2 linked regions of the Alloalcanivorax dieselolei B5 genome follow. The main gene of each other region encodes a partner of the protein of the gene in region 2 in a complex. Links are inferred from orthologs where the notes say so. Each region holds a gene or a part of one and is shown on either strand. Other genes may lie near its edges.

The links. The genes of interacting proteins can lie anywhere in the genome.
Region 1: the proteins of B5T_RS02250 (region 2) and dapF are in contact, whole or in part, in a solved structure (PDB 5YGU), measured with the Escherichia coli proteins. The link is inferred for Alloalcanivorax dieselolei B5 from one-to-one orthologs.

The regions. Positions count from the first base shown.
Region 1 is NC_018691.1:4,465,233-4,471,269, forward strand. What follows is about bases 1,119-3,985. They hold dapF (diaminopimelate epimerase), read left to right. Parts: upstream 1,119-2,046; coding sequence 2,047-2,925; downstream 2,926-3,985. Other genes in these bases: B5T_RS20000 (flavin-containing monooxygenase), read right to left, coding at 1,119-1,231; B5T_RS20005 (TetR/AcrR family transcriptional regulator), read left to right, coding at 1,368-1,976; B5T_RS20015 (DUF484 family protein), read left to right, coding at 2,948-3,661; xerC (tyrosine recombinase XerC), read left to right, coding at 3,666-3,985. Also shown: more of B5T_RS20000, read right to left, coding at 1-1,118; more of xerC, read left to right, coding at 3,986-4,574; B5T_RS20025 (HAD family hydrolase), read left to right, coding at 4,644-5,351; B5T_RS20030 (YqcC family protein), read left to right, coding at 5,344-5,667; isoprenoid biosynthesis glyoxalase ElbB, read right to left, coding at 5,854-6,037. UniProt on the Escherichia coli protein: Involved in the succinylase branch of the L-lysine biosynthesis and in the biosynthesis of the pentapeptide incorporated in the peptidoglycan moiety. Catalyzes the stereoinversion of LL-2,6-diaminopimelate (L,L-DAP) to meso-diaminopimelate (meso-DAP).
Region 2 is NC_018691.1:473,189-481,361, forward strand. Bases 2,354-5,293 are described here. They hold B5T_RS02250 (RNA pyrophosphohydrolase), read left to right. Parts: upstream 2,354-3,541; coding sequence 3,542-4,045; downstream 4,046-5,293. Other genes in these bases: B5T_RS22140 (hypothetical protein), read right to left, coding at 2,354-2,671; B5T_RS02245 (histidinol-phosphatase), read right to left, coding at 2,668-3,330; ptsP (phosphoenolpyruvate--protein phosphotransferase), read left to right, coding at 4,038-5,293. In the rest of the region: B5T_RS02230 (heavy metal translocating P-type ATPase), read right to left, coding at 1-709; B5T_RS02235 (hypothetical protein), read left to right, coding at 982-1,569; more of B5T_RS22140, read right to left, coding at 1,736-2,353; more of ptsP, read left to right, coding at 5,294-6,314; B5T_RS02260 (NRDE family protein), read right to left, coding at 6,513-7,268; B5T_RS02265 (sulfite exporter TauE/SafE family protein), read left to right, coding at 7,418-8,173. UniProt on the Escherichia coli protein: Master regulator of 5'-end-dependent mRNA decay.

The sequences.
Region 1 (6,037 bases), 4.0 Mb from region 2 along the record:
CGCGATCGCCTTGTTGCGGCATGACATCCACGCCACGCTGGACATAGCCGGAACTGAAATCGAGGAACGGCAGCGCCTTGACGGCCGGATCGCGCCGCGCCACCGCTATCCGTGCGCCCTTCCTGTCCATGTAACGCAACAGGCGGGTCATGTAGTTGCAGGTCAGTTCGGCCTTCAACGTCCAGGACGCGTTGGTATAACCAAAGGTGAGCATCAGGTTCGGCACATCGCTGAGCATCATGCCTTTGTAAGCCATGCAGTCGGCCACCGCCATCGTCTTGCCGTCCACTTCCAGTCGCACATCGCCCAGGGCGTTCAACTTCAGCCCGGTGGCGGTGACGATGATGTCCGCCTCCAGCTCCTGGCCGGAAGCAAGGCGGATGCCGCCCGGCGTGAAGCGGTCGATGGTATCGGTGACGATATCCACCCGCCGGGAGCGCAGCATATGGAACAGGTCGCCGTCCGGCACCGCGCAAACACGCTGATCCCAGGGGCGGTAGTCGGGTGTGAAGTGTTTCATGTCCACCTCCGAGCCGACCTGACGCTGTGCCAGATGCAGCAGGTATTCCCGGGTGGGACCGGGCCGGGTGCGGGCATTGCGAAAGAAGCGCTGGCCGAGCAGCACGTTCTTCCAGCGGGTCAGGCGATAGGCCAGCGGCAGGGGCAACCAGCGCTGCATGGCGTGGGCAAGCCGGTCCACCAGGGGGCGCGCGAAGATATAGCTGTGGGAGCGCTGCAGCATGGTGACCCGCGCGCCCTGTTCGGCCAGCGCCGGCACCAGGGTGACGGCGGTGGCGCCGCTGCCGATAACGACAATCCGCTTGCCCTGGTAGTCCAGTTGTTCCGGCCAGAACTGCGGATGAATGATTTGTCCGGTAAAGTCCGATTCGCCGGGAAATTCCGGCCGGTAGCCCTCGTCGTAGCTGTAGTAGCCCGAGCAGGAGGCGATGAAGCGGGTCCGGATGCGCTCCTCCCGCGTCTGGCCGGTCCGGTCGGTGGCCTTGACCCGCACCGTCCACAACCCTTCGTCACTGGACCAGCTGGCCGACATCACCTGATGGCAGAAGCGAATGTTGTGAATGGCTCCGGACTCTTCGGCGATTTCCTCGATATAGCGCTTGTCCGGACACTTGTCGGTCAGGGCCCGGGCCGCGCCAATGCCGGACAGGCCCGCGCCGATGATCAGGACATCCAGGGGGGCGGGTTGAAATTGTTCTTGTTGTTTATTCATGCTGATATCCTCTGTGCCTCGCACCAATACGGACTTCCGCACTTGCGATGAAACGGCCTCGGGCCTTCGCTGGTGAGCATAGATGACAATTTATATTGTCACTTATAACTTGACAACGCCGCTTTTCAGAATCCTCATGGCTACAGAAACCACAGGCAAGCGACCGTACCGGGGCACCGCCGCGCGGGAACGGCGCGCGCAGCGCCGCCAGCAGTTGATCGATGCCGCGACCGAGGTCTACGGCCACAACGGCTACCGGCATTCCAGTGTCAAACAGGTGTGCGACGCCGCCGGCCTGACCCAGCGCTATTTCTATGAGTCCTTCGGCCACAGTGATGAACTTCTGATCGCCTGTTATGAGCAGGCCACCCGACGCCTGCGTGAGCACAACATGGCCGCCGCCGAGGCCGCGGGGGACGATCCGCAGGCTCGCAGCCGCGCCATGCTGCACTCCTATTTCCAGGAGCTGAAGGACAAACCAAATGTGGCCCGGCTGTTGCTGATCGATATTCGCGGCATCAGCCCGGCGGTGGACCGGGCCATCAACGATGCCCTGCGGGCCGGCATCCAGAACATGACCCAGGCCCTGGCCCGGCCCGGTCAGCAGTTCGACCCCATGCTCCAGGCCGGCATCCAGGGCGGCTTCATCCATATCGCGCTGTATTGGATGGCCACCGGTTACGCCCAGCCGGTGGACGCGGTGACGGAAACCGCGCTGAAGATTTGCGCCGCCCTGCTGGAATAATCCCCGCCCTACTGCTCCCCGGCAAATCCCCGTACAATGGTGGTTTTCGTTATCTGTGCGGATGCGTCGCATGCGACTGAAATTCACCAAAATGCACGGGCTGGGCAACGATTTCGTGGTCGTGGACGGCGTGCGCCAGCCGTTGCCTGAAAACGGCCCGCCATTACCGGCGGAAGAATTACGGCGCCTGGGCGACCGGCATTTCGGCATCGGCTTCGATCAGATGCTGGTGGTGCAACCGGCCCGCAAAGAAGGCGTGGATTTTCGCTACCGCATTTTCAACAGCGATGGTTCCGAAGTGAACCAGTGCGGCAACGGCGCCCGCTGCTTCGCCCGCTTCGTCCGTGACGAGGAACTCACCGACAAACACGAGATCCGCGTGGAGACCGCCGCCGGTGAAATGACGTTACGGGTCACCGACGACGGCCTGGTGACCGTGGATATGGGCGCGCCACGCTGGGCTCCCGAAGCCATTCCCTTCACCGCCAAGGCGGAAGCGGACCGCTATTTTCTGGTGGCCGGCAACAACGGCTATGAAGTCTCCGCCGTGGGACTGGGCAATCCCCATTGTGTGCTGTTGGTGGAAAACGTGGACAACGCCCCGGTGGACACCGTCGGGCCGTTACTGGAAAGCCACGAACAGTTTCCCGAGCGGGTCAACGTGGGGTTCATGCAGGTGATCGGCCGTAACGAGATCCGGCTGCGGGTCTATGAGCGCGGCGCCGGTGAAACCCTGGCCTGCGGCTCCGGTGCCTGCGCCGCGGTTTTGTGCGGCCAGCGCCTCGGCCTGCTCGACGATACCGTCACCGTGCACCTGCTCGGCGGCACCCTGCAGGTCCACTATCCTTACAGCAGCCAGGACGGCCACAGCGGCGTATTGATGACAGGGCCGGCAAGCCGTGTCTATGATGGCGCCATCGACATTCCGCAGCCGAGCAAAGCCCGTTGAGCCAACCCACGGGGATGATTTCATGAGCGAGCAAAAGCCCACCAGCGCCGACCAGGTCGCCGCTTTCCTGCGCCAGCACCCGGACTATTTCCAGCAACGGCCGGAGCTGCTGGAGCTGCTGCGGCTGCCGGACGCCCGCGGCCAGGCGGTTTCTTTGCTGGAACGCCAGGCGGCGATCCTGCGCGAACGCAATCAGGAGTTACGCGAACGCCTGAACGGCCTGCTTGATGTGGCACGGGAAAATGACCGTCTGTTCGAACTGACGCGAAGCCTGACCCTGGCCCTGCTGGAAGCACGCACCCCCGACAAGCTGTTCCGGGGCCTGGTGCGTACCCTGGAAGACGACTTCCATTGCGACGCCGTGGCTTTGCTGCTGCACGACCGCGAGATCCCGATTCTCGGCGAATTGCGCAAGCAGGTACGGCTGATCGACGATGAAGCGCTGCCCTCCGGCCTGGCGCCGATGCTACGTCCGGGCAAGTCGGTGTGCGGCGTGTTCCGCCAGGAAGAGCTGAAAGCACTGTTCCAGGACCAGGGCGAGCAGGTGCAATCCGCCGCCCTGATCCCGCTGGATTTCCATGGCCCGGTCGGTCTGCTGGCCATCGGCAGCCGCGACGCCATGCACTTCCGCAGCGGCATGGACACCCTGTTCATCAACCACCTGGGCGACATTCTGGCACGCCGTCTCAGCGAAGTGGGCCGTTCCAGTACCGCCCGCCAGGCGCAACGGGCCTGACCCGGTGACCGCCGCCAGCGACGCTGATTGGGTGGCGGATTTTATCCGTCATCTGGACAGCGAGCGGCGGCTTTCCGCCAACACCGTCAAACATTACCGCCGTGACCTTGAGCGCGCCCGACAGGCCCTGGACAGCCTCCACTGGCGCCGCGTCACGGTGCACGATCTGCGTGCCCTGGTGGCACGGCTGCACCGGCAGGGTCTCGGCGGACGAAGCCTGCAACGCCTGCTGTCCACGTTGCGCACCTTTTTTCACTTCCTGATCCGGGAAGGCCGGGTCAGCGACAATCCAGCCCTGGATATCCGTGCTCCGAAAAGCGGTAAACGGCTGCCCAAGGCCCTGGACGCCGACCAGACCCGCCATTTGCTCGATAGCGAAGGGGCCAGCGGCACGCCTCTGGACCGGCGCGACCAGGCCATGATGGAACTGCTCTATGGCGGCGGCCTGCGGCTGGCGGAATTGATCAGCCTGGATCTGGACAGCGTCGATATCAACGCCGGCCAGGTGCGGGTCACCGGCAAGGGCAACAAAACCCGCCTGCTGCCCGTGGGCAAGCCGGCCCTGGCCGCCCTGCGCCGCTGGCTGTCGGTGCGGGGCCAGTTCACATCCCCGGACCAGCGAGCCCTGTTCGTCAGCCAGCGCGGGCGGCGGGTGTCACCGGCCACGGTGCAGCAGCGGCTGCGTCAGGCCGCGGTTAAGCGGGGCCTTGGCGAGCATCTGCACCCGCATAAGCTGCGCCATTCCTACGCCACCCATCTGCTGGAGTCCTCCGGCGATCTGCGCGCGGTGCAGGAGCTGCTCGGCCACGCCAATCTCAGCACCACCCAGGTCTATACCCACCTGGATTTCCAGCATCTGGCACGGATCTACGACGGCGCCCACCCGCGTGCCCAGCGCAAGAAAGACGATTGATCGCGGCGGATTGATCGGGGATAGTGGATAGCCTGCTGCCCCGATCAACCCGCTGTTCGCCGATTTCCTATGACTGGACTGAAACTGATCACCTTCGACCTGGACAATACCCTCTGGCCGGTGGACGAGGTGATTCGTCAGGCGGAACGCACCTGCGGTGCCTGGATCACCGAGCATCATCCGGAGGCGTCCGCGGCGCTGACCGCCGAGCGCATCCGCTCGGTACGTGACCGGCTGATCGGCGAGCAACCGGACTATCTCAACAATCTGACCCGGCTGCGCCGGGACGCCATGGCCCAGGCCTTTATCGAGGCCGGCTTCGCTGAGCGCGAGGCCCGCCACATCGCCCAGGATGCCTTTCTGGTGTTCCACGAAGCGCGCAATAAAGTCAGTTTTTTCCCCGGCGCGCTGGAAGTGCTGGAAACCCTGGCGGACAGCTACACCCTGGGCGCGCTCAGCAACGGCAACGCCGACCTGGAGCGAATCGGCATTCGCGATCTGTTTGCTTTCCACCATTCAGCGGAAAGCATCGGCAAACGCAAACCGGAAGCGGACATGTTCCGCGCCGCCCTGCACAGCGCCGGCGTCACCGCCACCCAGGCGGTGCATGTGGGCGACCATCCACTGGAGGATGTGGACGCGGCACGTCAGCATGGTTTCCATGCGGTGTGGGCCAATCTGATCGATCTGTCCTGGCCTTCGGATCTGGATCAGCCGAGCCATTACATCCACAACCTTCACGAACTCACCGACCTGCTGCCCCTGTTCGATGACTGATCAAACGCAACGTCTCACCACCCTGCTCGACCAACTGCAACGGGAACTGCAACGGCTGGATCTGTGGGAAACACGGCCGCCCGCGCCCGAGGCCTTCGAGAGCCTTACCCCGTTTTTCGCCGATACCATGGTGTTCAGCCAGTGGCTGCAATGGGTGTTCATCGCCCGATTCCGGGCCCTGCTGGAAGGGGAGTACCCGCTGCCGGCGCAGTGCGACGTGGCACCGATGGCGGAGGAAGCACTGAAGGATCTGCCTCAGGACACCGAGGCGCTGGTGACGGTGCTGAAGGAATTCGACGACCACTTTCCGGGGTAACCCGGCCTCGCGAACAAGAATTCCAAGGTTTCTACAAGGCCGCTGTAGGAGCTTGCCCTGCAAGCGAATCTTCTAGGGTCAAACCCTTCGCTTGCAGGGCAAGCTCCTACAGCGGCTTCGTAGTCCGGTCTGTGGGAAACGGCCGGGCGGCCCTCCGCTCAAGAGCCGCGACCGGTCCGCCTCCGATCAGCCCGCCATGGACAGAATCTTGTCCACCAGCTTCTCGATACCCGCGGCGGCTTCCTTGATGCTGCCGGCTTCCATGTAGGCCGGCGTGGTCACCAGACGGTTTTCCTCGTCGACGACAAAGTCGTCCACCGGACACGGTTGATGGCGCCCGCCCATCTGTTCGATGGCGGCGGCCACTTCG
Region 2 (8,173 bases):
CCACCGCCAGCCAACCCCACTGACTGGCGGTGCCCGCCGTCACCATCATGGTGCCGCCGGCCAGTCCCCATGCCATCAGCGGGATACCCACCGCCAGGCCGATCACGGTGTGGCGGATCAACTCGCGGTAATGCGCTTGTTCCTGCTCGTCCCGTTGCTGGTCGGCCCGTTGTTCGTCCTCGATCACGCTGGCGCCATAGCCGGCCGCTTTCACCGCCTCTATCAGGGCCTGGGGGTCGGCGCCGCCGGCCACCCGGGCGGTGCGATCGGCCAGGTTCATACTGGCGTCGTGCACACCGGCCACCCCGCTCAGTGCGGACTCGATGGTGCGCACACAGGAGGCGCAGGTGGCGCCGGTGATCGCCAGCAGATGCTCGCCAGCACCCTGAGGGGTGTCCCCGTGCCCGGCAGTGGCGCCATGGTGGTGATCGTCGCGGCTGTCACCGCTGGCCTGCGACGGCTGGCCCGGGGCTTCGATAGGACACTCGGGCGCGGATTCTTCCGGAGGGGGGGTGTCCACCCCGTAGCCGCTTTCCAGCAGCGCCTCGCGCAGGGCGTCGCCGTCGGCGTTGCCGCTGACGGTCACTGTTTGTTGCTCCAGATCAACCTCGGCGCCGGAGACCCCGGGTACCGTCAGCAGGGCGGTGCGGATCTTGCGGGCGCAGCCCTGGCAGGTAGCGCCCTGAATCGGCAGAGTCTGTTCATTCATGGGATAGTCCTCCATGGACAGCACTATCCAAGCTTGGGGTAACCCCAGGGTCAAGAAGGAAACGCTTCGAGCCGACAGCCTTTTCCCTCACAACGGCATAGCGCACCGGATTTAAATCGCAAACTTTTATAAAAGCGTCATAAAACAACGACTGCCCCATGGCGGGGCAGCGGCCCCGGGTGCACCATGGGCGCACTATTTAGGCTGGGTGACGGGCCAACCTGTATCAGGCGGCGCCCGCGTTGTTCGACCGGTTAAAGAGGACCTGAATCATGAAAAAGACGTTGATGTTTTCCGCGCTTGCCGCTGCCACTCTGACTGGCAATGCGCTGGCCCAGAACGCGCCGGTGCGCGATAACGGTTTTTCCTATACCTACGGCCAGCTCGGCTACGATCGTTGGGATTATGACAATGGCCTGGACGTCGACGCACTGACCGCGGAAGGGGCCTTCGCTCTGGATGAGCACGTCTTCCTGCGTGGTGGCGTGAGCTTCTATGATGGTGACTACAACCGCTCCCGTTGGGACGACGACGTGGATGGCCATCGCATGTACATCGGTGCCGGCATGCATACCCCGCTGAACCGGGGTCTGGATCTGGAACTGATGGGTGATGTGATTTACGACGACAACGACTTCGACGATGAGATGGGTTATGCCCTGCGCGCGGGTCTGCGTCACCGCACCCTGGACATGGTGGAGCTGTCCGGTGGCGTGGTTTACGAGGACATCTATGACGACCAGTTCGGTGTCTATGGCCAGGGCCTGCTGAATATCACCCCGGCGGTGGATGTGGGGGCCCGCATCACCCTCGCCGATGATGTGGATACCTTCGGCGTTTTCGGCCGCTATAACTTCTAAGCAGCACGCTGACCGCTTTCTCACCGAGGAGGCTACGAAGCCGCGGTGGGAAGCGGCCTTGGCCGCGAATGGTTTTCCCTGCCGTTGGCGATTCGCTTGCAAGCAAGCTTCCCACAGCGGCTGCGTAGCAAAAACTGTGGGAGCCAGCTTGCTGGCGAATACGGCCCTAGGGCTCGCCCTGATCGCCGTTCAGCCAACGGCTGATCGGTGCCCACTGTCCGCTTTCACTGGCTTGTTGCAGGGCCTTCCTGAAGCCCGCTTTTTGTTTCTCCAGCGCCTCTCGCAAGGGGGCCAGATCGTCGCCGTTCAGTTGTGCCAGAGCGGCTTCCGGTAAGGTCTCGCGCACTATCGCCAGGCTTTCCCCGGGCGCCATCCGATCCCCTTCCGCTGTCTCGCCTTTCGAATCCGCTGTCCAGCGGCGCGCCTGACGCAATCGCCGGTCCAGCAACTTCAGGCCACAGCGCAATTCCGCGGCGCTGACACCGTTGGCGTCCTGTAGCGGCGTCAGATCGTCCATCAGCAGGGTGCCGGCCACGCGCACATAATCGTGGCGGCGCTGCGTGATCGGGCTGCCGGTATCGAACTCCGAGACCGCCCGGGGCGAGCCGTCACCGTTGTGCAGTAGCAGCCATAGTGGCTGGAATCCCAGGCTCACCTCGCCGGGCGCGGCCATCCGGTGCTGTTCCAACAAGGTATCGCGGCGGATGGGCAGGGCCTGGTCGTTAACGATGCCGGACTCCGGCCAGCTTGGCGTGGCATCCACGTAAGCCGGGTAGAGCGGCCAGTCGTCCACGCGTTCCAGAGATGACAGCTGGTCCCGGCCACAGGCGCGGGTGGCCAGCACCAGCCAGAACTGGTTGGTGGTGCGGTACAACGCTCGCCACTGCCTGGTCAGCGTGGCCAGGGTCTGATCATTGGCGCCGGTGGTGAAAGCCTCCAGTGCCTGTCGCCAGGCCTCGAGGGCCGGCGTCAGCGCCTGGTCCGCCTGGCTGTCCAGTGTGTCCACCAGAGGCGCGCGCGCCGGCTCCGTCGCCTGTTCCGACGGCTCGTTGCAGCTGGCCAGGGACAGCGCTGTCAGCACCAGCAGAGCCGCTTTCCTCATTGGCTCCGCCGCAGCGAAATGATCGGCCAGTCCCGTTCACGGGCCGCTGCCGCCAGCGTGTCGTCCGGGTCCACGGCCACCGGATGGGCGACCTCGCCCAGCAGGGGCAGATCATTGTGGGAATCGCTGTAGAACCAGCTGCCGTCCAGGGACTCGTGGTGTTCCTCCAGCCATTGATGCAGGCGCTTGACCTTGCCGCCCTGATAGCAGGGGATCCCCGCCACCCTGCCGGTGTAGCCCTGGTCGGTCTTTTCCGCCCGGGTGGCCAGCAGATGCGGCACGCCCAGCCGTTCGGCGATGGGGGCGGTGATGAAATCGTTGGTGGCGGTAATGATCATCAGGGTATGGCCCTGATCGCGGTGCTTTTGCAGCAACGCTTCGGCCGCCGGCAGCCACAGGTTCTGGACCACGTCCTTCATGTATTGCTCACGCCAGGCGTGGAGCTGCTCCAGAGGGCGGCCCACCAGTTCACCGAGCACGAATTCCTGGTAGGCGATGATGTCCAGAGTGCCGTCCAGGTAGTCCTGATAAAAGCGATCATTGGCGGCCTGGTAGGCGGCGGCGTCCACCAGGGACTGACTTACCAGCCATTCCCCCCACTGATGATCGGAGTCGCCGGCGATAAGGGTGTTGTCCAGGTCAAAGATGGCCAGAGTCATGCTGGATCCCATGAAAGAGAGAGAGAAAGATTGGCGCGTGGAGCATAACAAAGGCCGATCCGTTCGGCAGCCGATTGATCGAGCCTACCGGGACAAGGTTTAATGAGTGAGTATCGGAGCCGCCATGATGGCCATGGCGCGGCACGCCCTGTGTGTGCCCCTCCGGCCCCGGCGGGCCGGATGTCGCTGGCTCCCCCGGGTTTGGAAGACCATGACTGGCATTATTGATGAACAGGGGTACCGGCTGAATGTCGGTATCGTGATCGCGGGGCCTGATGGCCGGGTGTTCTGGGGTCGCCGCGTCGGCAATCGGGATGCCTGGCAGTTTCCCCAGGGTGGCATGATGCCCGGGGAGACGCCGGAGGAAACCCTGTTCCGGGAACTGGAAGAAGAGGTGGGGCTGCGCCAGGAGCATGTCAGCATTCTCGCCCACACCGAAGGCTGGCTGACCTACCGCCTGCCGCGCCGCTTCCTGCGGCCTCCACGCAACCGGCCCCGCTGTATCGGACAGCGGCAAAAATGGTTCCTGCTGCGGCTGAACGCGGAGGAAGGGGCCATCGACCTGACTCTGGGGCCGGAGCCGGAGTTTCAGGACTGGCGCTGGGTAAACTACTGGTACCCGATCCGCAAGGTGGTGCATTTCAAACGCGCGGTCTATGCGCGAGCCCTGAGAGAACTGGCCCCCGCCCTACCCAAGAGGAGCAAACATGCTTGATACCCTGCGCCGCATTGTGCAGGAAGTGAATAACGCGCCGGACATCCGCTCGGCCCTGGATCTTATGGCCCAGCGGGTGCGCGATGCCATGGGCACCGAGGTGTGCTCGATTTACTTGCGGGACAATGACCGGGAACGCTACGTGCTGATGGCCTCCGAGGGCCTCAAGCGCGAAGCGGTGGGCCGGGTCAGTCTGGGCCTGTCCGAGGGGCTGGTGGGTCAGGTGGGTCAGCGCGAGGAGCCGATCAACCTGGAAGATGCCTTCGCTCACCCCAAATTCCATTACCTGGCGGAGACCGGCGAGGATCCGTTCCACGCCTTCCTCGGCGTGCCGGTGATGCATCACGGCGAGGTGCTGGGCGTGCTGGTGGTACAGCAGCGCGACGCTCGCCGCTTTGATCAAAGCGAAGAGGCGTTCCTGGTCACCATCTCCGCCCAATTGTCGGCGGTAATCGCCCATGCCCATGCCTCGGGGATCCTGTTCGAGCAGTTGGAAACACGAAAACGCCAGGCCAGCATGTACGACGGCCAACCCGGTTCCTCCGGTGCCGCTATCGGCATCGCCAAATTGCTGTTCCCGGCGGCCGACCTGTCGGCGGTACCGGACCGGGAAGCGGAGGACATCAGCGCCGAGATCGCCCGCCTGGACGATGCCCTGGTGCGGGTGCGCAAGGAAATCCGTGACCTGGCCGAGCGTGCCAAGGCCAGCCTCGGGGTCGAGGAACAGGCCCTGTTCGATGTCTATTTGCGCATGCTCGACCGCCATGCCCTGCCGGCGGAAGTGGTGGCCAAGATTCGCGAAGGTCACTGGGCCCAGGGCGCCTTGCGCATCGTGGTGGACGCCCATGTGCACAATTTCGAGATGATGGACGACCCCTACCTGCGTGAGCGGGCGGCGGACGTCCGTGATCTGGGGCGCCGGGTGCTGGCGCAGCTGCAGAGCTATAACCGGCGGGAGCAGGAGTTTCCCGACCACTGCATTCTGCTCGGTGAGGACATTTCCGCGCCGATGCTGATGGAGCTGCCGCAGGAGCGTATTGCCGGCATCGTCACCACGCGCGGTTCGCGCAACTCGCATATGGCCATCGTGGCCCGGGCCATGAGCATTCCCACCGTGGTGGGGGTGGCCAACCTGCCACTGAAGAAACTGGACGGCAAGGAACTGATCGTCGACGGTTTTCGCGGCCGGGTGGTGGCCAACGCCACTCCGGAGCTGAAGCATCAGTTCGAGGAATTGATCGCCGAAGAGCAAAGCCTGCTGGAAGGATTGGAGAAGCTGCGCGATCTGCCGGCGGAAACCGAGGACGGGGTCAGTGTTCAGTTGCAGGTGAACACCGGTCTGATGACCGACATTAACCGCTCCCTGGAGCGCGGCGCCCAGGGCGTGGGGCTGTACCGCAGCGAAATTCCGTTCATGATCCGTGACCGCTTTCCCTCCGAGGAAGAGCAGCGTGTGTTGTACCGGGAGCAGTTGCAGGCGTTCGCGCCGCTACCGGTGACCATGCGCACACTGGACGTGGGCGGCGACAAGTCACTGAGCTATTTCCCCATTGAGGAGGACAATCCGTTCCTCGGCTGGCGTGGCATACGGGTGACCTTGGATCACCCGGAGATTTTCATCGTCCAGGTACGGGCCATGCTCAAGGCCGCCGCCGGCCTGAACAATCTGCGTATCATGCTGCCGATGATCACCAATGTGTTCGAGGCCGAGGAGGCCCAGCACCTGATTCATCGCGCCTGGCTGGAGGTGCGCGAAGAGAACGTGGACGTGGAAATGCCGCCGGTGGGCGTGATGATCGAAGTGCCGGCCACTATCTATCAGGCCCGGGCGCTGGCCCAACGGGTGGATTTCCTGTCCGTGGGCACCAACGATCTGACCCAGTATCTGCTGGCGGTGGACCGCAATAACCGCCAGGTGTCGGACCTGTACAACTCGTTCCATCCGTCGGTGCTGCATGCGCTGCTGCACGTGGTGGAGCAGGCCCACGCCGAGGGCAAACCGGTGTCGGTGTGCGGGGAAATGGCCGGCGATCCGGCGTCCGCTCTGCTGCTGATGGCGATGGGCTTCGACGCGCTGTCCATGAACGCCTCCAACCTGTTACGGGTCAAGGCGGCGGTGCGTCAGGTCAACATGGGCTTCCTGCGCCGTCTGCTCAATGAGGTGCTGGCCATGGACAACGGTGAAGTGATCACCGCCTACATGGATCTGCAACTGACCAAGGTCGGCCTGGGCGATCTGATTCGCCACCGTGCCCCCGCGGCGGCGTAGGGGCGAAGGTATCGCGAGTCTTGGACACATGAATCCGGAGGTCGCTACAAGGCCGCTGTAGGAGCTTGCCTGCAAGCGAATTGTACTTTCGCCCCGCAAAGAAATTCGCTTGCAGGCAAGCTCCTACAGCGGCTTCGTAGTCTGGTCAGTGGGACAGCAGTGGTCCAGAGGAGCACGATCGCCGTTACCCATTGCCTCTCAACTGTCCGTGGGCGCCCCGTCCGCCTCGCCATCCGCCCGCCAGCACTGCTCGCGCATCATCGGAGCCCCTTCCCGGGGTAGCAGCACCGCCGAACTGGCGCGGGTGCCGTACTGTTGCGACTGAATGAAGATCGGCGCCACCAGCCGTTCCAGCTCCCGCTCCACGCCGGTATCCGGCAGGTCTTCTTCCGGCGGCTGGTAAGGGTCCACCACCACGCCGAGCAGATCGCGGAGAGAGGGTGTGTTGGGTGGGGCGCCCTCCAGCGCCCGGGCCAGCCGCTGCTTGCCCCGTTCCACCTTGGGCCAGGGATCGTCCAGGACGCCGTTGGAAAGACCGTGCAGGCCCGGTTTCACCGGCTGCGCCGCTGGCCCCCGGTTACTCAGGTACCACAGGCTTTCACGGTCGCCCACCAGCAGATTGAAACCGGAGTAAAGATGCTCTTCCGCTTCCAGCGAAAGACAGAACAATTCCGGACTCTGATGGCTCTCCAGGAAGGCCTGTGGCAGCAACCCCCGGGACAGCTCGCCGACGGTGCGTTCGGCCACCGGCTCGCGGTAATTGGTGACCACCGCGAAACGGCCGTCGCGATGGATGCCCAGCCAGGTACCGCCGGCCCGCAAATCCAGGCCGCAGAACACATCGCCGCGCCAGCGGGCGGGCTCCGCCGGGCGCTGGTGGAATTCGTCACGATTGGCGGAAACCGCCAGAGGGTAGGCATCGCCGGGCTGCCAGCGGAACAAAACAATACACATGGGCGTCTCTTTCTGGATCGGAAACGGAATCGGGAAAACGGTCCGCTTAACTGCTAGCATACCGGCTCGGCGCGTACCTGGCGAAAGCGGTCGGTGGCGCGGTGCTTTATTTGTTTGCCTGATCTGTTTACCAGAGGAATGGGCCCGCCATGACCCTGTTTTTGATCTGTGCCCTGATCGGGGTTTTCGCCGGCCTGTTGGGCGGCGCTCTGGGGCTTGGTGGTGGTGTGGTGATCGTGCCGCCGCTGATTTACCTTTATCACGCCATGGGCATCGACCCGCAGGTGGTGGCCCAACTGGCGGTGGGGACCTCGCTGTGCACCATCATCGTCACCTCGATCAGTTCCGTGCAGGCGCACCACCGTGCCGGCTTCGTGCGCTGGCCAGTGGCGTTTCGGCTCGGTGTCGGTATCGTGGTGGGGGCGCTGATCGGCGCGGTTATCGCCGACCAGCTGTCCGGACCGATGCTGACCCGGTTGTTCGGCGTGTTCGCGGTGCTGGTGGCGTTGCAGATGCTGCTCAGCGGCCGCCGCAAGCAGCAGCAGGGCGAGGAACGGGTGCCCGGCGGTGCCGGCCTTGCCGGGGCCGGCGGTGTGATCGGTACTATCTCCAGCCTGTTTGGTATCGGTGGCGGTTCGTTGACCGTCCCGTTTCTGTCCTGGTGCCGGCTGCCGATGCAAAATGCGGTGGCGATCTCCGCCGCCTGTGGACTGCCCATCGCGCTGGCCGGCACGCTGGGCTTCATGGTCACCGGTTGGGGCAAGCCGGGATTGCCGGAATGGACGCTGGGTTATGTGTATTTTCCGGCGGCGCTGGCCATCGTCGTCACCAGTTTCCCGATGGCCCGGGTGGGCGCGCGGCTCAGTCACCGCCTGCCCTCCGCCACCCTGAAGCGTATTTTCGCC